4 regions of the Streptomyces sp. NPDC002640 genome follow, and region 1 is predicted to be linked to each of the others. Evidence: riboswitches for the same ligand, from Rfam matches in the RefSeq annotation. Region 1 holds a riboswitch; each other region holds the start of a gene.
What was found. Region 1 has a riboswitch for cobalamin ahead of ACWD3O_RS23795 (VWA domain-containing protein). Riboswitches for the same ligand answer to the same signal wherever they lie in the genome.
Positions count from the first base shown of each region.

Region 2: another riboswitch for cobalamin. It lies ahead of ACWD3O_RS02025 (energy-coupling factor ABC transporter permease); the one in region 1 lies ahead of ACWD3O_RS23795 (VWA domain-containing protein).
Region 3: another riboswitch for cobalamin. It lies ahead of ACWD3O_RS10630 (ABC transporter substrate-binding protein); the one in region 1 lies ahead of ACWD3O_RS23795 (VWA domain-containing protein).
Region 4: another riboswitch for cobalamin. It lies ahead of ACWD3O_RS12945 (ABC transporter substrate-binding protein); the one in region 1 lies ahead of ACWD3O_RS23795 (VWA domain-containing protein).

Region 1 is NZ_JBSFVZ010000019.1:101,894-107,533, reverse strand. Features, by position in the region: gene ACWD3O_RS23805 (cobalt-precorrin-4/precorrin-4 C(11)-methyltransferase) at 1-284, shown strand, start outside; gene cbiE (precorrin-6y C5,15-methyltransferase (decarboxylating) subunit CbiE) at 256-1,506, opposite strand; cobalamin riboswitch at 1,566-1,699, shown strand; gene ACWD3O_RS23795 (VWA domain-containing protein) at 1,727-3,892, shown strand; gene cobO (cob(I)yrinic acid a,c-diamide adenosyltransferase) at 3,892-4,506, shown strand; gene ACWD3O_RS23785 (cobyrinate a,c-diamide synthase) at 4,500-5,640, shown strand, end outside.
Region 2 is NZ_JBSFVZ010000001.1:440,932-446,571, reverse strand. Features, by position in the region: gene ACWD3O_RS02050 (ATP-binding protein) at 31-489, opposite strand; gene ACWD3O_RS02045 (helix-turn-helix domain-containing protein) at 642-1,517, shown strand; gene ACWD3O_RS02040 (DUF397 domain-containing protein) at 1,514-1,705, shown strand; gene ACWD3O_RS02035 (response regulator) at 1,849-2,598, shown strand; gene ACWD3O_RS02030 (GNAT family N-acetyltransferase) at 2,889-3,449, shown strand; cobalamin riboswitch at 3,497-3,682, shown strand; gene ACWD3O_RS02025 (energy-coupling factor ABC transporter permease) at 3,713-4,411, shown strand; gene ACWD3O_RS02020 (energy-coupling factor ABC transporter substrate-binding protein) at 4,408-5,034, shown strand; gene cbiQ (cobalt ECF transporter T component CbiQ) at 5,040-5,640, shown strand, end outside.
Region 3 is NZ_JBSFVZ010000006.1:137,309-142,948, forward strand. Features, by position in the region: gene ACWD3O_RS10610 (DeoR/GlpR family DNA-binding transcription regulator) at 30-788, opposite strand; gene ACWD3O_RS10615 (DUF4406 domain-containing protein) at 837-1,220, shown strand; gene ACWD3O_RS10620 (NUDIX domain-containing protein) at 1,217-1,939, shown strand; gene ACWD3O_RS10625 (alpha/beta hydrolase) at 2,091-3,062, shown strand; cobalamin riboswitch at 3,213-3,395, shown strand; gene ACWD3O_RS10630 (ABC transporter substrate-binding protein) at 3,437-4,510, shown strand; gene ACWD3O_RS10635 (FecCD family ABC transporter permease) at 4,507-5,571, shown strand; gene ACWD3O_RS10640 (ABC transporter ATP-binding protein) at 5,568-5,640, shown strand, end outside.
Region 4 is NZ_JBSFVZ010000008.1:58,027-63,666, forward strand. Features, by position in the region: gene ACWD3O_RS12935 (ABC transporter ATP-binding protein) at 1-744, opposite strand, end outside; gene ACWD3O_RS12940 (FecCD family ABC transporter permease) at 750-1,877, opposite strand; gene ACWD3O_RS12945 (ABC transporter substrate-binding protein) at 1,874-2,908, opposite strand; cobalamin riboswitch at 2,951-3,131, opposite strand; gene ACWD3O_RS12950 (class I SAM-dependent methyltransferase) at 3,263-4,012, opposite strand; gene ACWD3O_RS12955 (MFS transporter) at 4,019-5,260, opposite strand; gene ACWD3O_RS12960 (ATP-grasp domain-containing protein) at 5,253-5,640, opposite strand, start outside.

The sequences.
Region 1 (5,640 bases):
TGCTCCACCTCGCCATCACCCGGATCCGCGACCTGATGGCGGAGATCGAGCCCGAGTACGGCCCCGACTGCCCCGTCGTCGTCGTGCACCGGGCGAGCCAGCCGCAGGAGTCGGTGCTCCGCGGCACCGTCGCCGGCATCGCCGACGCCGTCGAGGAGGCCGGGCTGCGGCAGGCCGCGGTCATCCTGGTGGGCCGGGCACTCGACCCGGCCCCCGGCGGGGAATCGTTCCTCTACGACCCCGCCCGCCCCCGCCTCAGCCCACCGTCAGGCTCCACTGGGTGACCGTCCGCGACGGCGTCCACCCGGTGAACGAGCCGATCGGCGCCGTCGTCTCCACCGCCAGGCGGGTCAACTCCCCGCCGTGGCGGCGGTAGGCGTCCGCCAGCATCGCCTCGGTCTCCAGCGTCACCCCGTGCACCACCAGCCGGCCGCCCGGCCCAAGCGCCCCGAGACATGCCTCCAGGACGCCCGGCCGGGTCGCCCCGCCGCCCACGAACACCGCGTCCGGAGCCGGCAGCCCGGCCAGCGCGTCCGGCGCCCGCCCGGTCACCACCCGCAGCCCCGGCACGCCCAGCCGGCCCGCGTTCCGCGCCACCCGCTCCGCCCGCCCGGCGTTCGCCTCCACGGCCGTGGTGCGGCAGGACGGGTGCGCCCGCATCCACTCGATCCCCACCGAGCCCGCCCCCGCGCCCACGTCCCACAGGTGCTGCCCCGGCGCGGGCGCCAGCCGGGCCAGCGCCGAGGCCCGCAGATCACGCCTGGTGAGCTGCCCGTCGTTCTCGAACGCGTCGTCCGGCAGCCCCGCGACCAGGCCGTAGGCCGGCGGCCCCGCCAACTCCAGCGCCAGCACGTGCAGTTCGGGCACGTCCTGGGGAGGTGACGCCAGCCAGCCGTCCGCCGTGGCCGCCAGCCGGGACTCCGTCGCCGCGCCCAGATCACCGAGCACCGTCATCACGGTCGCCCCGTACCCCGCGCCCGCCAGCAGCGCCGCCACCGCGTCCGGCGTCCGCGCGTCCGAGGACAGCACCAGCACCCGGTGACCGGGCGCCAACTCCCGCAGCAGCAACCGCGGATCACGGCCGACCAGTGTCACCACGGCGCACCGCTCCGACGGCCAGCCCATCCGGGCCCGCGCCAACGCCACCGAGGACACCGCGGGTTCGACCCGCACCGCCCCGACCCCCAGCAGGTCCAGGAGCGTCGTGCCGATCCCCGACACCAGCGGGTCGCCGGAGGCCAGCGCCACCACCCGCGCCCCGCCGACGGACTCCAGCAGGGCCGGCAGCCCCTCCCGCAGCGGCGAGGGCCACGCCTCCCGGCGCTGCCCCGCGACCTCCGGCAGCATCGCCAGGTGCCGCCGCCCGCCCAGCACCACGTCCGCCCCCAGCACCACCCGCCGCAACCGCTCGGGCAGCGAGGCCCAACCGTCGGCGGCCACGCCGACGACGGTGACCCGGGGGGCCGCGATTTCGGGAAGAAGGGGAGGGGGCGTGCCGATCGTCATACCCCTGACGCTATCGTGGTCGATCACAGGCACGAGGTGCCCCTACGGCCCAGCCATCGGAAACGGTGAGGACGGTCCACGGGGAGAATCTGGGAAGCCCGGTGAGAATCCGGCACAGGCCCGCTGCGGTGAACCGAGCCTCGCTCACGAGGACTCGGCAAGTCCGAAGACCGGCCTCGCGCCCGCCCTTTACGGATGGCGAAACGAGCGGGAGCCTCACATGCCATTGGTGCGTTCGCACTACCCCTTTTCCGCGATCGTCGGCTGCGACGCCGCCGAACTCGACGACCTCGGCCTCTCCCTGGTCCTGACCGGCATCTCACCCGCCATCGGCGGCGTCCTGGTCCGCGGCGAGAAGGGCACCGCCAAGTCCACCGCGGCCCGCGCGCTCGCCGCCCTGCTGCCGCCCGTCGGCGTCCACCCCCAGGACCGGTTCTCCACCGACCCCGCGGACCCGGACGACGACTCCCCGGACGGCCCCTTCGACCCCGGCACGCCCCTGGAGAGCCGCCCGGTCCGCCTGGTGGAACTCCCCGTCGGCGCCACCGAGGACCGCGTCCTCGGCTCCCTCCACCTCGAACAGGCCCTCTCGCACGGCAAGGTGGCCTACGAACCCGGCCTGCTGGCCCGCGCCCACCGCGGCATCCTCTACGCCGACGAGGTCAACCTCCTGCCCGACCACCTGGTCGACCTGCTCCTCGACGCCGCCGCCACCGGCCGGGTCACCGTCGAACGCGACGGGTTCTCCATGGAGCACGCCGCCCGGTTCCTGCTCATCGGCACCATGAACCCGGAGGAGGGCGAACTCCGCCCCCAGCTCCTCGACCGGTTCGGCCTCACCGTCGAGGTCGCCGCGCCCCGCGACCCCGCGGCCCGCGCCGAGGTGGTGCGCCGCCGGATGGCCTACGACGCCGACCCCGCCGCCTTCACCGCCCGCCACCGGCCGGCGGAGCAGGCCCTGGCCGCCCGTGTCGCCGCCGCCCGCGAACGGCTGTCCCGGGTCACCCTGTCGGACGCCGCCCTCGGCAAGATCGCCGAGATATGCGCCGCGTTCGACGTCGACGGTCTGCGCGCCGACATCGTCACCGCCCGCACCGCCGTCGCCCACGCCGCGTGGGCCGGGCGGACCACCGTCACCCGCGCCGACATCCGCCGCGCCGCCCGGCTCGCCCTGCCGCACCGCAGGCGCCGCAACCCCTTCGACGCGCCCGGGCTCGACGAGGACCTGCTCGACCGGATCCTCGGCGACGACGAACTCCCCCCGGACCCGCCCACCCCGCCGGAGGGCGGGGGACCGGACGGACAGGACGACGGCCCCGACCAGGACGGCCCGCAGGACGACGCCCCCGGCGACGACCCGGCAGCGGGGGAGGACCCCGGCGGCCCCCACCAGGAGGACACCGGCCACCGGCCGGGCCGGGACGACCGGCCCACCTCCGCCGGCGCCGCGGCCTACACCGCCGTCGCGGCCGACACCTCCGGCACGGACGGCACCGCCCCCACCGACACGCCCGCCACCCCCGACGGCGGGAAGCCCGGCGACACGGGGCCGAAGGCCGACGGCCGGACCACCACCGTCCAGGCCACCGCCCCCTACCGCCCCCGCCTCCTCACCGTCCGCGGCACCGGCGAGGGCACCGACGGCCGCCGGAGCCGCGCCATCGGCACCCGCGGCCGCCGCGTCGGCACCGCCCGGCCCGGCCGGCACGCCCGCGGACCCCTCCACCTCGTGGAGACCGTGCGCGCCGCCTCCGCCCGCACCGCGACGACGCGGCCCGGCGGCCGCCTGCGCCTGCGCCCCGAGGACCTGCGCACGGCCGTCCGTGAGGGGCGCGAGGCCAACCTGGTCCTGTTCTGCGTCGACGCCTCCGGCTCCATGGCCGCGCGCAGGCGCATGGTGCAGGTCAAGACCGCCGTGCTGTCCCTGCTCCTGGACGCCTACCGCCGCCGCGACAAGGTCGGCCTGATCACCTTCCGCGGCACCGCCGCCGAACTCGCCCTCCCTCCCACCCACTCCGTCGACATCGCCGCGGCCCGCCTGGACGACCTCCCGGCCGGCGGCCGGACCCCGCTCGCCGAGGGCCTGCTCGAGGCCGCCCGCGTCGTCGCCCGCGAACGCCGCCGCGACCCACGGCTGCGCCCCCTGCTGGTCGTGGTCACCGACGGCCGCGCCACCGGGGGCAAGGACGCCGTCGCCCGCTCCCTGCACGCCGCCGACCAGGTCGCCTCGCTCGGCGTCAGCACCGTCGTCGTCGACAGCGAGTCCGGGCCGATGCGCCTCGGCCTCGCCGCGCACCTGGCCGCCCGCCTGCACGCCGACCACCTGCCCGTCCGCGAGGTCAGCGCCGCCGCGCTGAGCACCGCCGTCCGAGAGAGGGCCGCCTGATGCCCCAGGGACAGCCCACCACCGTCCCCGACGACGGCCTCACCACCCGCCAGCGCCGCAACAAGCCCCTCCTCGTCGTCCACACCGGCGACGGCAAGGGCAAGTCGACCGCCGCCTTCGGCCTCGCCCTGCGCGGCTGGAACCAGGGCTGGCGCATCGGGGTCTTCCAGTTCGTCAAGTCCGCCAAGTGGCGCATCGGCGAGCAGACCGTCCTCGAACGCCTCGGCCGGCTCCACGAGGAGACCGGCGAGGGCGGCCCCGTCGACTGGCACAAGATGGGCTCCGGCTGGTCCTGGACCCGCAAGCAGGGCGACGGCGAGGACCACGCCGCGGCCGCCGCCGAGGGCTGGGCCGAGATCAAGCGCCGCCTCGCCGACCAGACGTACGACCTGCTGGTCCTCGACGAGTTCACCTACCCCATCGCCTGGGGCTGGATCGACGTCGAGGACGTCGTCACCGCCCTGCGCGAACGTCCGGGCCGCCAGCACGTGGTCGTCACCGGCCGCCGCGCCGCCCCCGAACTGCTCGAGGTGGCCGACCTCGTCACCGAGATGACCAAGATCAAGCACCCCATGGACGCGGGCCAGAAGGGCCAGCGAGGCATCGAATGGTGACCCCCGACCCGACCGGGCCGCGGGACACACCGGACGGGCGCCTGCCGCGGATCATGATCGCCGCACCGATGACCGGACAGGGCAAGACCACCGTCGCCACCGGCCTGATGGCCGCCCTGCGCGACGCCGGGCACACCGTCAGCGGCCACAAGACCGGCCCCGACTACATCGACCCCGGCTACCACGCCCTCGCCACCGGCCGCCCCGGCCGCAACCTCGACCCCCACCTCGTCGGCGAGGAACGGGTCGCGCCGCTCCTCCTCCACGGCGCCCGGGGCGCCGACCTCGCGGTCGTCGAAGGCGTGATGGGCCTGCACGACGGACGGATCGGCGGCGACGGCTTCGCCTCCACCGCCCATGTCGCCGCCCTCACCCGGACCCCCGTCGTCCTGGTCGTCGACATCTCCCGCATGTCCCGCTCGGCCGCCGCGATCGTCGAGGGCATGGCCGCCTACGACCTGTCCGTGGAGGTCGTCGGCGTCATCCTCAACAAGGCCGGCTCCCGGCGCAACGTCGCCGAGATACGCCGGGCGCTGCGACTGCCCGTGCTCGGCGTCGTCCACCGCGACGAGGGGATCGCCGCCCCCTCCCGGCACCTCGGCCTGGTCCCCGCCTCGGAACGCGCCGACTCCGCCGAGGCCGTGCGACGCCTCGGCGAAAGCATCGGCCGCCAGGTCGACCTGGACGCGATCCTCGCCCTCGCCCGCAGCGCGCCGCCGCTCGACGCCCGCGCCTGGAACCCGGCCGACGAGGTGACCGCCCCGGCCGGGGCCGCCCGCCCCGTCGTCGCCGTCGCGGGCGGCCGCGCGTTCACGTTCCGGTACGCCGAGACCGACGAACTCCTCACCGCGGCGGGCTGCGAGGTCGTGCCCTTCGACCCGCTCACCGACACCGCCCTGCCCTCCGGCACCCGGGGCCTCTACCTCGGGGGCGGCTTCCCCGAGGTCTACGCCGCGGAACTCGCCGCCAACCGACCGCTGATGGCCGAGATCCGCGAGGCCGTCCGGGCCGGGGTGCCGACCGTCGCCGAATGCGCCGGGCTGCTCTACCTCGCGGAGACCCTGGACGACACCGCCATGGCCGGCGCCGTCCCCGCCCACGCCCGGATGGCCGAACGCCTCACCCTCCGCTACC
Region 2 (5,640 bases), on a different contig from region 1:
GCGGGCGGGGGAGGACGGACGGCCGCGCGCTCACGTGGGGATCGGGGAGGGTCCCGTTCCCGCCAGGTCGACCTCCGCCCACACGGTCTTCCCCGGCCCGGTGCGCTCCGCCACGCCCCAGCGCGAGGCCAGGGCGGCGACCAGGAGCAGGCCCCGGCCCCCGTCCGCGTCGGCGGCCGGGGCCAGGGCCACCGGCTGGGCGGGATGCGTGTCGGACACCTCGACGCGCACGAGCCCGGCCGCCGGACCGTGGACGAGCCGCAGCGCGAAATCACGCCCAGGTACGCGTCCGTGCAGGACGGCGTTGGCACTCAGCTCCGCGACGATCAGCACGGTGGCGTCCGACGCCGGCATGCCGTGGGGCACGCCCCACACGTCCAGTTGGTGCGCGGCGAGTCCGCGGGCGAGGCGCGCACCGCGGCGGGTCGCGGGAAACCGCTGTTCGAACGTACGCACGGTGACGTCGGCTTGCGTCTGTGGCATCGGCATGCGGCCCACGGTCCCGCCGTCCGCGCCTCGTCAACAGGACCGACGCCGATACAGATTCGCCTGTACTGGTTCACTCGGTGGACCGGGTGGGTCACGTTACGTAACTCTGGGCGGGGTTCGGTGTGCGACGGTACAGGGAGGCGGGCGGCTGCATGGCTACGGACAACGGCGGCGGAGGCGGTGCCGGGACCGGGGCGGGTGGTGGCTCGAACGGGGAGCACGACCTGTCCGACAGCCTCAAGACCTTCGGCGCGGTTCTGAAGGCGCTGCGGGAGCAGGCCCGGCTCACCCAGGAGGAGTTCGCCCACCGGGTGCAGTACTCCACGGCCTACGTCGCCAAGATCGAGCAGGGGAAGAGGTTCCCGCCGAGCGACCTGCCCGCACGGGCGGAACCGGCGCTCGGGGCCGCCGCGGCCAAGGTGCTGGGCGCCGCGGCGCGGAGCCTCACGCGGAGGGCGGGGCTGGCGTCCTGGTTCCGCCAGTGGGCGGGGATCGAGGAGGAGGCGGTGTCTCTGTACGCATACGAGGCGTGCGCGATCCCGGGTTTGCTGCAGCCGGAACCGTACATCCGGGCCATCTTCGAGCGCAGGTTGCCGCACCTCTGCGAGGAACAGTTCGAGCGTCAGGTCGCCGCTCGCCTGGAACGCCAGCGCCTGCTGGCTGAGCGCCCCAACACCGAGTTCTCGTTCGTGATCGAAGAGGCCCTGTTGCAACGCCGGCTGGGAGGCGGTGAGGTCACTCGCGTGCTTGTCGACAACCTGCTGGAACAGGGACAGCGCCGCAACGTGGAGATCCTGATCATGCCGCTGTGCCAGGAGGACCACTCAGGGTTCGAGGGGCCGCAGTACCTGGCGGAAACCCAGGACAACAAGTGGGTGGGGTACGTCGAAGCGCACGACACCAGCGCTCTCGTGACCGACCCGAGACTCGTCAGTGCGATGCTCCGCCGCTATGGAAAGATGCGCTCGCAGGCTCTCAGCCGCACGGCCACCGCAAGCCTGCTGGAGCAAATGCGAGGAGCGCTATGAGCACCACCGAACTCGTCTGGTTCAAGAGCAGCTACAGCGGCGGCGGCGGTGGCAACTGCGTCGAGGTGGCCCTGACCCAGCAGGCTGTGCACGTGCGCGACTCCAAGGACACCCGGATCCAGCCCCTGCTCCTGTCCCCCACCGCCTGGGCTGCGTTCACCGCGCACACCGCCGACACCGCCTGCTGAGTCCGAGCATCTGCGGCGGTGTCAGGGGGGCGTCAAAGTTCGGCGGTGGGGTCGTATGGAAGGCGTCAAAAAGTACGATGTCCCGCTGAACTGCGCGTTTCCTGGTGAGGTCAGGTTCTTCCGACCCTCGTGCAGGAGCCGCCATGTCTTCCCTGACCGTCGACGCACCGGTGACGGCCGACCGCGGTGGCGGGGACAGGGACCCCGCGGCGACGCGGGTGCTGGTGGTGGAGGACGATCCGCAGATCGCCCGCGCGCTGGTGCTGAACCTGCGGGCGCGGGGGTACCGCGTGGACGCGGCGCCCGACGGGTTCACCGCCCTGCGGTTGGCCGCCGCGCGCCGGCCGGACGTCGTGCTGCTCGACCTGGGGCTGCCCGACATGGACGGCGTCGAGGTCACCGAGGGTCTGCGCGGCTGGACCCGGGTGCCGATCCTGGTGCTGTCCGCGCGTCAGGGCTCCGACGAGAAGGTCGCCGCGCTGGACGCCGGGGCGGACGACTACGTGACCAAGCCGTTCAGCATGAACGAGCTGCTGGCGCGGCTGCGGGCCGCGGTGCGGCGCACCCGGGCGGTGTCGTCGGAGCCGGAGAGCAGCCTGGTGGAGACCGGCTCGTTCACCGTCGACCTGGTGGCGAAGAGAGCGACCCGCGAGGGCCGGGAGGTGCGCCTGACGCCCACCGAGTGGCACCTGCTGGAGATCCTGCTCACCCACCCCGGCCGGCTGGTCAGCCAGAAGCAGCTGCTGCACGAGGTGTGGGGCGCCTACCAGAGCAACAAGACCAACTACCTGCGCGTCTACATGGCCCAGCTGCGCCGCAAGCTGGAGGCGGACCCCTCGCACCCCCGCCATCTGATCACCGAGCCGGGCATGGGCTACCGCTTCGAGCCCTGAGAGAGCTTGAGGGCCCCTGAGGAGACCCTGACGGGCCCCTGCGGAACCGGCGGAGGCCACCGCCGGGGGACACGGGCGGGGCGGACGGCGCACTTCCGGGGGTGGGGGCGCGGCGGATGCGTCTGGCGTCGGAGGGTGCGAAGGAGTGTGGCGCCCGTGCGGGCGGGCGGTGAGCCGGTGCCGCCGGGGCGGCGGCCGTGGCAGCGGGGCGGAAAAGCGGCTGACAGGGGCGGGTGGCGGGGGACAGGATGCGCGTTCGTGCCCGTCGCCCGTCGCCCGGAGGCCCTGCCATGACCGATGCACCGCCCGAGCAGCTCGACCAGCCCGCGTTCCCGGAGCGGATGGAGCTGCGCGGGGAGGGCCTCGTCCTCCGTGACTGGACGGAGGACGACGTGGCGGCGATGCCGGCCCTGTTCGACCACCCCGACATCGCCTACTGGACGCCCATCGTCTCCCCTTTCGACGAGAAGGCGGCCGAGCAACGGCTGGTGCGCACCCGGCAGTTGCGGGCCGAGGGGAAGGCCGTGCTGCTCGCCGTCACGGAGGACGGCGGGGCCCCGCTCGGCGAGGTGATGCTGCGGCGTGCGCCGGAGGGGACGGAGATCGGGTACGCGGTGGGGCCCGCGCACCGGGGCCGGGGGCTCGCGGCCCGCGCGGTGCGGGTGATGGCCTCGTACGCCTTCGAGGAGCTGGGGGCGCGGCAGGTGATCCTCGAACTGGAGGCGGAGAACGCGGCCAGCGTCGCCGTCGCCACCAGGGCGGGGTTCCGGCTGCTGGACGTGCCGCTGATCACCGGGGAGGAGAAGGGGCGGCCGTACGTCCTGCAGACCTGGGGTCTGGACCGTCCCTGACCCGGCGGAGCGGCGGGAGGCTCGCTTGTCAGTAAGCGGCTGCCCCATTACTGTCACAACGCCTTGGTGAACGGGAAATCCGGTGTGATGCCGGTGCGGCCCTCGCCACTGTGATCGGGAAGTCCGGCTCCGGCCCTCGCGGGCAGCCACTGGGTCCTCACGGACCCGGGAAGGCGGAGCACGGGCGTGTGGTACCCGTCAGCCAGGAGACCGGCCAAGGCGCGTCGTCCATCCACGAGGTGCTGGAGAGGGTCTGCTGAGCCATGCACATAGCCGAGGGGTTCCTTCCTCCGGTGCACGCGGTCGCCTGGGGCGCCGCGTCCGCGCCGTTCGTCGTCCACGGAGTACGCCGACTCACCCGTGAGGTGAGGGAGCATCCCGAGAGCACGCTCCTGCTGGGAGCCTCGGGTGCCTTCATGTTCGCTCTGTCGGCGCTCAAGTTGCCTTCTGTGACCGGTAGTTGCTCGCACCCCACCGGGAGCGGGCTGGGGGCGGTGCTGTTCCGGCCCCCGGTGGTGGCGGTGCTGGGCACCGTCACCCTGCTGTTCCAGGCCCTGCTGCTCGCGCACGGCGGGCTGACCACGCTCGGGGCCAACGTCTTCTCCATGGCCGTGGTCGGCCCCTGGGCCGGGTACGGGGCGTACCTGCTCGCCCGGCGGTGCGGGGCGGGGCTCGAAGTCGCGGTGTTCTGCGCCGCGTTCGTCGCCGACCTGAGCACCTACTGTGTGACCAGCGTGCAGTTGGCGCTGGCGTTCCCGGACCCGGCGAGCGGATTCGCGGGCGCGCTGGGCAAGTTCGGCTCGATCTTCGCGGTGACGCAGATCCCGCTCGCGGTCGGCGAGGGGCTGCTCACGGTGCTGGTCGTCCGGCTGCTGGCGCAGTCCAACGGCGGGCAACTGGCGCGGCTGGGGCTGCGTCCGGGCACCCGCGGCAAGGCCGACGCCGAGGCGGTGGCCCGATGAGCCGGAACGCGCGGATCAACCTGCTGCTGGTGCTGGGCGTCGTCCTGCTGGCCGTGCTGCCGGTGGCGTTCGGACTGGGGGACCACAAGGAGGAGCCGTTCGCCGGCGCGGACGCCGAGGCGGAGGTGGCGATCCAGGAGATCGACCCGGACTACCGGCCGTGGTTCTCCCCGGTCTACGAGCCGCCGTCGGGCGAGATCGAGTCGGGTCTGTTCGCCCTGCAGGCGGCGGTGGGCGCGGGAGTGGTCGCCTACTGCCTGGGGCTGTGGCGGGGACGGCGCCAGGGCGAGGCCAGGGCGGTGGCGGCCCTGGGGACGGCCGCCGGGTCGGCTGTCGGGTCGGCCGCCGGATCCGCCACCGGGTCGGTGACCGGGTCCGCCGCCGGGTCGGTGACCGGGTCCGCCGGTTCGGCCGCCGGGTCGGCTGCCGGTTCGGTGACCGGGTCGGCTGCGGGGTCGGGGGCCTGGTCCGCCGCCGGTTCGGCTGCCGGGTCGGGGGCCTGGTCCGCCACCGGGTCGGTGACCGGTTCGACTGCCGGTTCGGCCGCCGGGTCGGGGGCCGAGGGTGCGGACGGGGCCGCGGGCGAGGGGCGCGGGGACGCGCCGGGCTCCGGACGGGTCTGACGCCGGTGCTGTCGATCGACACGGCGGCGCACGGCAGTCGCTGGCGCCGCCGTCATCCCGTGGACAAGGCGGTGCTCGGGTTCGGGCTGACCGTGCTGGCCGTCTCGCTGCCGCCCTGGCCGGGCGCGGCGCTGGTCCTGGCGGCCGCGCTGGCGCTGCTGCTGGGGCCGGCGCGGGTGCCGGCCGGGCGCCTGTGGCGGGCGTACCGGGTGCCGCTGGGGTTCTGCCTCACGGGCGCGGCGACGCTGCTGGTGAGGGTCGGCGGTCCGAACGGCCCGCTGGTGGGGCTCGCCCCCGACGGGCCGGTGCGCGCCGGGGAACTGCTCCTGCGGAGTTCGGCGGCCTCGCTGGGGGTCCTGCTCTTCGCCTTCACCACGCCGATGTCGGACCTGCTCCCCCGCCTGGTGCGGGCCGGGGTCCCGCCGGCGGTGGTGGACGTCGCGCTGGTCACCTACCGGATGACGTTCCTGCTGCTGGAGTCGGTGCGGCGGGTACGGCAGGCGCAGGCCGCGCGGCTCGGGCACACCACCCGGGCGGCGACCTGGCGGTCGCTGGGCGGGCTCGGGGCCACCGCGTTCGTCCGGGCCTTCGACCGGGCGGGGCGGC
Region 3 (5,640 bases), on a different contig from region 1:
CACCGACCCCGCCGTCACCCCGCCTGCCGTCACCCGGCCGGCAGGACCTCGACCCCGCTCCGTGTGAGCTGCTCGAGCACCGGGTCGTCCGCGCTCCGGTCCGTGACCAGTCCGCTGATCTCCTCCCAGGGCAGGACCCGGAACCGGGAGGCGGTGCCGATCTTCTCGGAGGAGGCGAGGACGTAGGTGTCCGCGGCCCGTGCCGCCAGGGCCCGCTTCATCGCCGCCTCCTCGGCGTCGCCGGTGGTGAGCCCCGCCTCGGGGTGCACGCCGGTGACGCCGAGCAGGAAGAGGTCGGCGGAGACGTTCCGCGCGGCCTCGACCGCGGCCGCGCCGCAGGCGACCGCCGAGTGCTTGAAGAGGCGGCCGCCCAGCAGGAAGACCTCGGTCCGCGGGTGGGCGAGCAGGGCGACGGCGATCGTCGGGCTGTGCGTGATCACGGTGCAGTCCAGCTCGCGCGGGAGCGCCCGGGCGACGGCCAGCGCGGTGGTGCCGCCGTCGAGGATCACCGCGCCGCCCGGCCGCACCAGCCCGGCGGCCACCGCGGCGACCTTGCGTTTGCCGTCCGGGGCCACGCTCTGCCGGGCGCCGTAGTCCACCACGGCCGGCGAGACGGGCAGCGCCCCGCCGTAGACCCGCTGGCACAGCCCCTCACTCGCCAGATCGCGCAGGTCACGCCGCACGGAGTCCTCGGAGATGCCCAGCTCGGCGGCGACCTCCTTGGCGACGATCTTGCCCCGCCGGGCCAGCAGATCCAGCAGGTGGTCCCGTCGTTCGGCAGCCAGCATCCTTGTTCTCTCCCGTTCTTGCACGTTTCTGCATGTATCGTAGCGCCCATGACCGACAAGCCGCTCCTCATCCTCATCGCCGGCCCCTACCGCTCCGGCACCGGTGGCGACCCGGCGGCCATGGCCGCCAACCTCGAACGCCTCGAAGCGGCCGCCTGGCCCGTGTTCGCCGCCGGACACCTTCCCGTCATCGGCGAGTGGATCGCCCTGCCCGTGCTGCACTCGGCCGGCGCCGGCCCCACCGACCCCCTCGCCGACGAGGTGCTGTACCCGACCGCCGAGCGCCTGCTGGCCCGCTGCGACGCCGTGCTGCGGCTGCCCGGCGAGTCCGTCGGCGCCGACCAGGACGTCGCGTTCGCACGCCGCCGCGGCCTGCCCGTCTACCACGACGTGGCGGAGATCCCGGTCCTCGGCCGGCGGGTGGAGGCGTGACGCCCCGGCCCGGGGTGGACGTCCCCGACCACCGCGGCCGGACCGGCCTCGACCGGGCGGGACGCCACCTCGACCGCAACCCCGGCGTCCGGGTCCGCGACGTCGAACTGACCTCGCGGGGCTGGCACGTCCTGCGCCGCACGACGTTCGACTACCGGCGCCGCGACGGCCGCTGGGAGACACAGGTGCGCGAGACGTACGACCGCGGCAACGGCGCCGTGGTCCTGCCCTACCACACCGGGCGCGGGCGCGTCCTGCTCACCCGTCAGTTCCGCTACCCGGCCTACGTCAACGACCACCCGGACGGCATGCTCGTCGAGGCCGCGGCGGGGCTGCTCGACGCGGACGACCCGGAGACGGCGATCCGCCGCGAGGCCGCCGAGGAACTCGGCGTCGTCCTCGGTCCGCTCACCCACGTGCTCGACGCGTACATGAGCCCCGGCTCGGTCACCGAGCGCCTCCACTTCTTCGCCGCCCCCTACACCCCCGGCGACCGCACGGGAGCCGGAGGCGGCGTGGAGGAGGAGGGCGAGGACATCGAGGTCCTCGAACTGCCCTTCACGGAGGCCCTCGCGATGACCCTCGACGGGCGCATCACCGACGGCAAGACCGTGCTGCTCCTGCAGTGGGCTGCCCTCCACGGCCCCTTCGCCCCCTCCGCCTCCCCCTCCGCCCTGCCCCCGGCGGACACGGACCCCACCACGCCCGCGCGCCGCTGACGTCCACCGCCCGGCCGGGTCCCCGCGTCCGCGGGCGCCCGGCCGGGTTGCGTGGGGGCGGGCGGCCGGGATCATGGAGGAGGAGCAGGGGGGAGTGCGCGTCCGGACCACCACCCCGTGGCCGCCGGACGCCCGAGCACCTGGAGTCCGCATGAGCGATCTGCCCGCGCCCGTCACGCCCTTCCTGGAACCGGCGGCGAAGGAACTGGCCGAGGCGACCGACCCGCACCCCCGGATCTACGAGGTGCCGCCGGAGCAGGGCCGCGACATCCTCCTGGGCCTGCAGAGCGACGCGAGCGTGCCCCGGCCCGAGGTGGACGAGGAGTGGGTGGAGGTCGACGCCGGCGAGTGGGGCACGGTCCGCACCCGCATCATCAGGCCCAAGGGCGCCACCGGCCCGCTGCCCGTCGTCTTCTACATCCACGGCGCCGGCTGGGTCTTCGGCGACGAGAAGACCCACGACCGGCTCTTCCGCGAACTGGCCGTCGGCGCCGGCGCGGCCGGGGTGTTCCCGGTGTACGACCGGGCCCCGGAGGCGAAGTACCCGACCCAGGTGGAGCAGAACTACGCCGTCGGACAGTGGCTGCTGGAGAACGGCTCCGACCACGGCCTGGACACCTCCCGTGTCGCGGTCACCGGCGAGTCCGTGGGCGGCTGCATGTCCACCGTCTTCGCCCTGATGAACAAGGAGCGCGGCGGCATCGACCTGAAGGCGCAGGTCCTGCTGTACCCGGTGGCCGACGCGGACTTCGACACCCCGTCGTACCACCAGTTCGCCGAGGGCTACTACCTCACCCGGGACGGCATGATCTGGTTCTGGGACCAGTACTCCGAGCCCTCGCAGCGCACCGAGCCGTACGCCGCCCCCCTGCGGGCGAGCCTGGAGCAGCTCAAGGACCTGCCGCCCACCCTCGTCATCACCGACGAGGCGGACGTCCTGCGCGACGAGGGAGAGAAGTACGCCAACAAGCTCCGCGAGGCAGGCGTCGACGTCACCTCCGTGCGCGTGGCCGGCATGGTCCACGACTTCCTGCTCCTGGACAGCCTGCGCGACACCCGTGCCGCGAACGTCGCCCGCCACCTGGCCGTCGACGCCCTGAAGAAGGCCCTCCACGAGAGCTGACCCCTCCCCCGCCGGGGCCCGCCACTCCGCCTCCGTCTCGTGCGGGCTGCCGGCGCCTCGGCCGCGGGAACCACGCGTCGCGGCGCGGGTTCGCCCAGGGCGCCGCGGGCCGCTCGAGCGCGGCGTGGTAGCTTCCGAACGCCAGTCGCACTCGTGGACGCGGTCGTCCGCGTCCACGGGTCAGGGAATCCGGTGAGAGACCGGAACTGACGCGCAGCGGTAAGGGTGACGGGCGAGGCAGCAGCCACTGGACGACGGTCACGGCCGGGTCCGGGAAGGCGCCTCGCCGGGGTGATCCCGAGTCCGAAGACCTGCTGGCGACCGAACGTCCACGCGACCCCGCGTATGGGTCCGACGCCGAGGAAGCCTCTGCCGTGCATCTGTCACGCCCCGCCCGCCGTTCCGCCCTGCTCCTGACCGGTGCGCTCCTGCTCACCGCCTGCGGTTCCGGCCCCGCCTCCGACTCCGCCTCCGGGACCGGCTCCGGCGCGTCCGCCGGGTCAGGCGGCTCCGCCCGCTCCGGCGCGGAAGCCGTCACGTTCGAGAACTGCGGGCAGCGGGTGACCGTCGAGGCTCCGCCGCGGCGGGCCGTGTCCCTGAACCAGGGCACCACCGAGATCCTGCTCTCGCTCGGCCTCGCGGACCGCATGGCGGGAACCGCCACCTGGACCGATCCGGTCATGAAGGGACTGGAGAAGGCCGGCACCGGGGTGCCCCGGCTCGCCGACAACCAGCCGTCCTTCGAGCGCGTACTGGACGCCGAACCGGACTTCGTGGCCGCCTCCTTCACGTCCACCCTGGGCAAGGGCGGCGTGGCCCCCCGCGAGAAGTTCACCGAGCTCGGCGTGCCGACGTACCTGTCGCCCGCCGACTGCGAGGGCAAGGACAACAGCGGCGGCGGTGACGGCGCACGCACCGAACCCCTGACCATGGACACGGTCTACCGGGAGGTGCGGGAACTGGCCCGCGTCTTCGGCGTGGAGGAGCGCGGCGAGCGGCTGGTCGACCGGCTGCGGAGCCGTGTCGCCGACGCCTCCTCGGGGATCGACGCCGGGGACACCACCGTCCTGTACTGGTTCGCGAACCAGGAGTCCCCCTACATGGCGGGCTGCTGCGGAGCCCCCGGCGTCATCACCGACGCGCTCGGCGCGAAGAACGTCCTCGACGACAGCACCCAGGAATGGCCCCAGGTCAACTGGGAGACCGTCGCCGACCGCGACCCCGACCTGCTCGTCCTCGGCGACCTCACCCGCAGGTCGCAGACCGCCGAGTCGGCCGCCGGCAAGATCGCCTTCCTGGAGTCGCATCCGGCGACCAGGAACCTGAAGGCGGTGCGGGAGAAGCGGTACGTGCTGCTCAGCGGGCAGGCCATGAACCCGACGATCCGCACCGTGGAGGGCGTCGAGAAGGTGGCCGCGGCGCTGCGCGAGCACGGGCTCGCCGGATGACCACGTCCCTGCGCCCCTCCCCCGTCCCCGCGACGCGGAGGGCCACCGGGGCGCTGCCCGTCGTGGCCGGCGTGGGCGGCGGACTGGCGCTGCTCGCCCTGTCCGTCGCCGTGGCCATCACCATCGGCCCGGCGTCCGTCGGGGTGGGCGACGTCTGGTCCGTGGTCGCCTCCCGCCTGGGCGGGGGCGCGTCGGACCTCACCGCGATCCGCGAGGGCATCGTCTGGGACCTGCGGCTGCCGCGCACCCTGCTCGCCGCGGTGTGCGGCGCCGGGCTCGCGGTCTGCGGCGCGGTGATGCAGTCGCTGCTGCGCAACCCGCTCGCCGACCCGTTCGTGCTGGGCGTCTCCTCCGGGGCGTCCACCGGCGCCGTCCTGGTCATCGTCGTCGGCGCGGGCGGCGGTGTCCTGTCCCTGTCCGGCGGCGCCTTCCTCGGCGCGGTCGGCTCGTTCGCCCTGGTGCTGTTGCTCAGCCACACGCTCGGCGGGACGACGGACCGGGTGGTGCTGTCCGGGGTGGCGGCGATGCAGCTGTTCTCCGCGCTGACCTCGTTCGTGGTGACGACGGCGGCCGACGCGGAGACCACCCGGGGCGTGCTGTTCTGGCTGCTCGGCTCGCTGAGCGGGGCCGGCTGGACCGAGGTGGGGCTGTGCGCCGCGGTCCTGGCGCTCGCCCTCGTGGTGTGCCTGGGCCACGCGCGCAGTCTGGACGCCTTCGCCTTCGGCCAGGACGCCGCGGCCACGCTCGGTGTCCCGGTCGCCCGGACCCGGCTGGTGCTGCTGTCCGTGACGGCGCTGCTGACCGCCGCGCTGGTCAGCTCGGCGGGCGCGATCGGCTTCGTCGGCCTGGTCCTCCCGCACGCCGCCCGCGCCCTCGTCGGCCCGGGGCACGCCCGGCTGCTGCCGGTCACCGCACTCGCCGGGGCGGTGTTCCTGGTCTGGGCCGACACCCTCGCCCGTACCGTCCTCGACCCCCAGGAGGTGCCGGTGGGCGTGGTCACCTCGCTGGTCGGCGTCCCGGCGTTCGTCCTGGTCCTGTACCGCACCAGGAGGACGCGATGACGGCCCCGGTCCGGCGGCGGCCCGCCGGCACGCCGCCCACCGCGGAACCCACCCTCGCCGCCGACCGGG
Region 4 (5,640 bases), on a different contig from region 1:
GCCCGTGCGCGGATGGACGGCGACCTCGCTCGCCACGCCGTAGACCCGCGCCAGCAGTTCGGGGGTGAGGACCTCGGCGGGCGGACCGGAGGCGGTGACCCGGCCGTCGCACAGCACGTACAGGCGGTCGCAGTAGTACGCCGCGAGGTTCAGGTCGTGCAGGGCGACCAGCACCGTGGCCGACAGCCGCCGCAGGACGCCGAGAACGTCGAGCTGGTGGCGGATGTCGAGGTGGTTGGTGGGCTCGTCCAGGACGAGAAGGGAGGGTTGCTGGGCGAGGGCCCGGGCGATGAGGACGCGCTGGCGTTCGCCGCCGGAGAGCTGGTCGAAGGGCCGGTGGGCCAGGCCGGTGGCGTCGACCTCGGCCAGCGCCGACCGGATCAGTTCCGCGTCCTCGGGGGTGTCTCCGTCGAGGAGCCGCTTGTGCGGGGTCCGGCCCATCGCGACGACCTCCCGCACGGTCAGGTCGAAGTCCGCGCCCTGCTCCTGCACCACGGCCGCCACCGTGCGGGCCAGCCGCCGGACCGGCATCGACCAGGCGTCGACGCCGTCCACGTCCACCCGGCCGGAAGCCGGGCGCAGGGCGTGGTAGACCGCCCGCAGCAGACTGGACTTGCCGCTGCCGTTCGGCCCGACCAGGCCGACGACCTCGCCGGGGCGGGCGGTCAGCGAGACGTCCCGCACCAGGTGATGGGCGCCGGCGGTGAGGCTGACGCTCTCGACGACGAGTTCCGTGCCGCTCATGCCGCTCATGTCCCTCCTCGGTCGGATGCCCGCCGCCCGTCGCGGCGCAGCAGCCACAGGAAGAACGGGCCGCCGCACAGTGCCGTGAGCACGCCGACGGGGATCTCCGTGGGCGCGGCGACCACGCGTGCGGCGATGTCGGCCCAGACGAGGAAGACCGCGCCGCCGAGGGCGGCGGTCGGCAGCACCCGGCGGTGGTCTCCGCCGACGACGAGGCGGACGACGTGCGGAAGGATCAGACCGACGAAGCCGATCGGCCCCGCCGCCGCGACGAGGACACCGGTGATCAGGGAGAGCAGGACGAACATGCGGGCACGGAAGCGCGCGACGTCCAGCCCCATGGTGGTCGCGGCCTCCTCGCCGGCGAGGAGCAGGTTCAGGTTCCGGGCCTGGACCATGAGGGCGCCGACGCCCAGCAGCAGCGCCGCGCCGGGCAGCCACAACGTGCTCCAGTTCACGCCGCCGAGGCCGCCGAGGGTCCACGCCAGGACCGCGCGGGCCTCGTTGCCGTGGTCGGTGGTGAGCAGCAGCAGGTCCAGGATCGCGGTGAGCACCGCGGCGATGGCCACCCCGGACAGCACCAGCCGCGTCGACGTGATCCGGCCACCGGTGCGGGCGGTGGCGTAGACGAGCACCAGAGCCCCGAGGGCGCCGATGAACGCGGCGACCGACAGCGAGAACTGCCCGAAGACGGTGACACCGCCCACGATCACCGCCACGGCGCCCAGCGAGGCACCGGAGGAGACGCCGAGCAGGTAGGGCTCCGCGAGCGGGTTCCGGATCAGCGCCTGCAGGGCGGTTCCCACCACGGAGAGACCCGCGCCGGCCACCGCGCCGAGCAGGACGCGCGGCGCGCGCACGTCCAGCACGATGGTCTCGCGCGCCGCGGACCAGTCGGGTGTGGCCCGGCCGAAGCCGAGCGCGTGCGTCACGATGCCCCACACCTGGCCGGGCGGCACCTGCACCGAGCCGATGGCCAGTCCGGCGGTGACGGAGACGAGCAGCAGAGCGGCCAGGATGAGCAGCGTGACGGGGAGGGAGACCGGGCCCGGCTGCCGGTCGCCGCGCCCTGGCGTGTGCGCGGGCCGCTCGGCGCCGACGCGGCTGTCGGCGTCGGCGGCCGAGGGCGTCACCCGAAGCTCTTGGGGTGGATGCCGCGGGCCAGGTCGGCCACCGCGTGCGCGGACCGTACGCCGACCAGTGTGGCGGTGAGCGGCAGGACGACGAACCGCTCGTTCCTGATCGCCGGCACGTCCTCGAGGGCGGGCTGCGACAGCAGGAACCTCTTCTTCTCCTCGACGCTGCCCGCCCCCGCGTAGTCGTAGATCGCGATGACCTCGGGCTTGCGCTCGACGACCTGTTCCCAGGAGACGTCGCCGAAGACGTCGTCGAGGTCGGCGAACACGTTCTCGCCGCCGGCCAGCCGGATCAGTTCGGTGCCGAGGCTCTCGCCTCCCGCCGTGAACGCGCTCTTGTCCCCGCTGTCGTACACGAAGACGGGCACCTCGGGGGCGTCCTCGACGGCGGCGGAGGCCCTCTCGACCTCGGCGCGGAGGTCGGCGATCAGCGCGTCCGCCCGGTCGGGCACCCCGAAGATCCGGCCGACGGTACGGACCTCCTCGTAGGTGTCCTCCATCGTCACGTGCTTCTCGCCGCAGTACTCGCGGTTGAGGTGGGTGTCGATGCCCGCGTCGGCGAACGCCTGGCGGGAGCGGCCCTCGTTCTCGGCGAAGGCGCTGCCGTAGCCGCCGTAGACGAGGTCCGGCTCGGCGTCGAGGACCGTCTCGAACGACGGTTCCTTGGGCGCCAGTTGCTCGATCGAGTCGAAGTCCTTCCGCAGCTCCGGCAGGACGGGGGAGTCCGGGAAGGAGGTGCCCACCATGCGGTCCTTCAGCCCGAGGGAGAGCATGAGCTCGGCGGGGTGCTGGTGGATGGTGACGACGCGGGACGGCGGCTTCTCGAACGTCGTCCGCACCCCGCAGTTGTCGATGGTGACGGGGAAGCCGTCGGCCGACCGGGCGGGCGCCTCGGCGTCCTGGTCGGCGGTGGGTCGCGACGGTCCGCAGCCCGCCGTCGACAACACGGCCGACAGGGCGAGTACCGCGGCGGGAGTCCGCAGGGCCTGACGCCTGCGCGAGCCGGGGCGGTGGGGAGATCGGGGCATGACGGCGTGCACGTTGAGCCTCCTGGGGAGTCCGCGCTCCTCAAAACGGGCCCGCGACAGGCCAGTGTCCTGACTCCCGGATCGGCGCTTCTCCCCTGCCTTCCCACGCGGTGCGCGGTGGCCTGTCGAAGGGTGCACTCCCCGGTCACAGTGGCGGGACCGTGCCGGATTCGCACCGGCTTCCTGTCTCCCGTCGCGGTGATGACCCGCTGATCCTACGGTCGGTCAAGTCCGGTGCGCAAAGGGCGCCGGATCTCCCGGACGTCCCCGCACCCCCGTCACGGCTCTCCCCGCTCCCCCGTCACGGCTCTCCCCGCACCCCCCTCACCGCTCTCCCGTCACCGCTCTCCCCCGTCACCGCTCACGCACCGCCCGCAGGACCAGCCGTTCGGCGTCCTGGTCGTAGGGGCGGCCGTCGAAGCCGCCGAAGACCTCCACCCGGCCGAAGCCGGCGTCCTCCACCATCCGCCGCAGCTCCACCGCGCTGTAGACGAACCACACCAGCGCGGCCCGCGTCACCCGTTCGCCCCGCACCAGCACCCAGTCGCTGCGCAACCGGGCCCAGTCGTCCAGCACGGTGTCGGTCTGCACCATCAGATCCTCGCCCCGCCGCACCACCTTGGGCGGGGTGACCCTGCGGGCGAGGAGTTCCTTGCCGGCCAGGTCCAGCACGAGCGTGCCGCCGGGTGCGAGACAGGTGTGCATGGTGCGCAGCACGCGGGCGTTGTCGGCCGGATCCTCGAAGTAGCCGAACGAGGTGAACATGTTGAGCACGACGTCGAAGGCGCCCGGCGCCTCGTAGGTGCGGGCGTCGGCCCGCACGTAGGCGACATCGACGCCCGCTTCGGCCGTGTGCTTGCGGGCCCGGTCGAGCATGGCGGGACTCAGGTCCACCCCGGTGACGTCATGGCCCCGGCGGGCGAGCGGCACGGTGAAGACCCCCGGGCCGCAGCACAGGTCCAGCACGCGGGCTCCGGCGGGGAAGGACAGCAGCGGGGAGGTCGCGAGGAGCTCCTCGGCCTGGGTGTGGCGTTGTTCCGAGAACAGGAAGTCGTGGAACTCGGTCCAGAAGTCGTCGTCCTGGAATCCGCCGGTCCGTGGCATGCGGTCTCAGTGCTCCTTCGTGTCGGTCGTGTCTGTCCGTCGTGAGGTGGGGTGTTCCGTCGTCCGGCCGCGCACGGCCAGCAGCACCGGAGGCAGCAGCAGGCACTGGGCTGCGGCCAGCAGCCAGAACCGCCCCGTGTCCCCGGAGTCGGCGGTGAGGCTGTACATCTGGCCGCCGAGCACTCCGCTCGCGCACGCCCCGAGCCCCGCGGCGAGCCGTTGCTGGCCGAAGACCACGGCGTCCGACCGCGGGCTGCGGCGCAGTGCCTCCAGGTCGTTCTTGAGGAACAGGACGATGTCGCCCAGGGTGATCAGCGCTCCGCCCGCCAGCAGCGCCGGCCGGGTGCCGATCGCCAGGACGGCCAGTCCGGCTCCCAGACCGGTGAAGCCGGCCGTGAGGGCCGCGGGGTACGACATGCGCCCGATCGCGTCCGACGCGAGCGGCTGGACGACGATGACCAGGGCGAAGCAGAGCAGCAGGACCAGACTGTAGAAGGTGCTGGAGGCCCGCTCGACGGCGTACACCGCCAGGTAGTGCTGGAAGTGGAAGTAGAGGTAGAAGGCGATCGCGTTGGCGGCGAAGGGCAGGAGTGCCACCCCGGCCAGCAGACCGCCGCGCCCGGCCGTCCCCGGGTCCGCCGCCCTTCCCCCGGGCGCGACCGGGAGCCGCAGGTGGCCCGCGGTGACCAGGACGAAGAGGGCGGTGACGGCGGTGAAGAGCCAGCCGGGGGAGGACAGGACGAACGGTCCGGCCACCAGTGGCCCCACGGCCATGCCGGCGTTGAGGGCCGCGTTGCCCGCCGACAGGAAGGCCGGCCGGAACCCGTCGTCCACGCCGTGCACCAGGTAGGCCTTGTTGGCGGGCAGGTACAGAGCCGCGCCGCAGCAGGTGAGGACCAGTGCTCCGACCGCCAGCGGCGGCCAGCGCAGCGCCAGCAGGAGGCCGAGGAACCCGGCCGTGCGGATGAGCAGTGCCCACACCATCGTGCGGCGCAGTCCGATCCGGTCCGCCAGGGCCCCGCCCAGGATCCCCCCGGAGAACTGCACCAGGGACGCCGCCGCCAGCACGACGCCCACCGTGCCGAGCCCCATGCCGAGCCGCTCGTGCAGGAACACCGACATGAACGGCAGGACCATGAAACTGCCGAGCGGGATGAGGAACGAGCTGAGCAGCAGGAACCGCAGCGGGCCGTCGAGCAGGGCCGGCACGGCCCGCAGCCGCACGGCTCCGGGCGTCGCCTCACCCACCGGACGTCTCGCGGCCGGTGCCCTCCCCCGGCGGCGACGGCTCGGTGAGCACGGTCAGGGCGTTCGCCGCGGCCACCGCGTGGTGGGTGGCCAGTTCGGCGGTCTCGGCCTCCGCGTAGACGATGCCGGCGTAGCCGCGACTGTCGCCCAGGTGCTCGATCGTGTCGCCGGCCGACTTGACCGGATACCAGGCAGGAGTGCCCGGCATGTCTCCCAGCCGCTCCAGCCCGTCGACGCCGGTGAACACCCCGGGCTCGGCCGGGTAGCCCAGGACGAAGGCGACGGCCGGGCCTCCGGGCAGGTCGGCGTCCATCAGTCCGGGACGGCGGCCTAGCGCGGCCTCGGCCATGGCCTCGTACACGTTGACGCCGAGCGCCCGG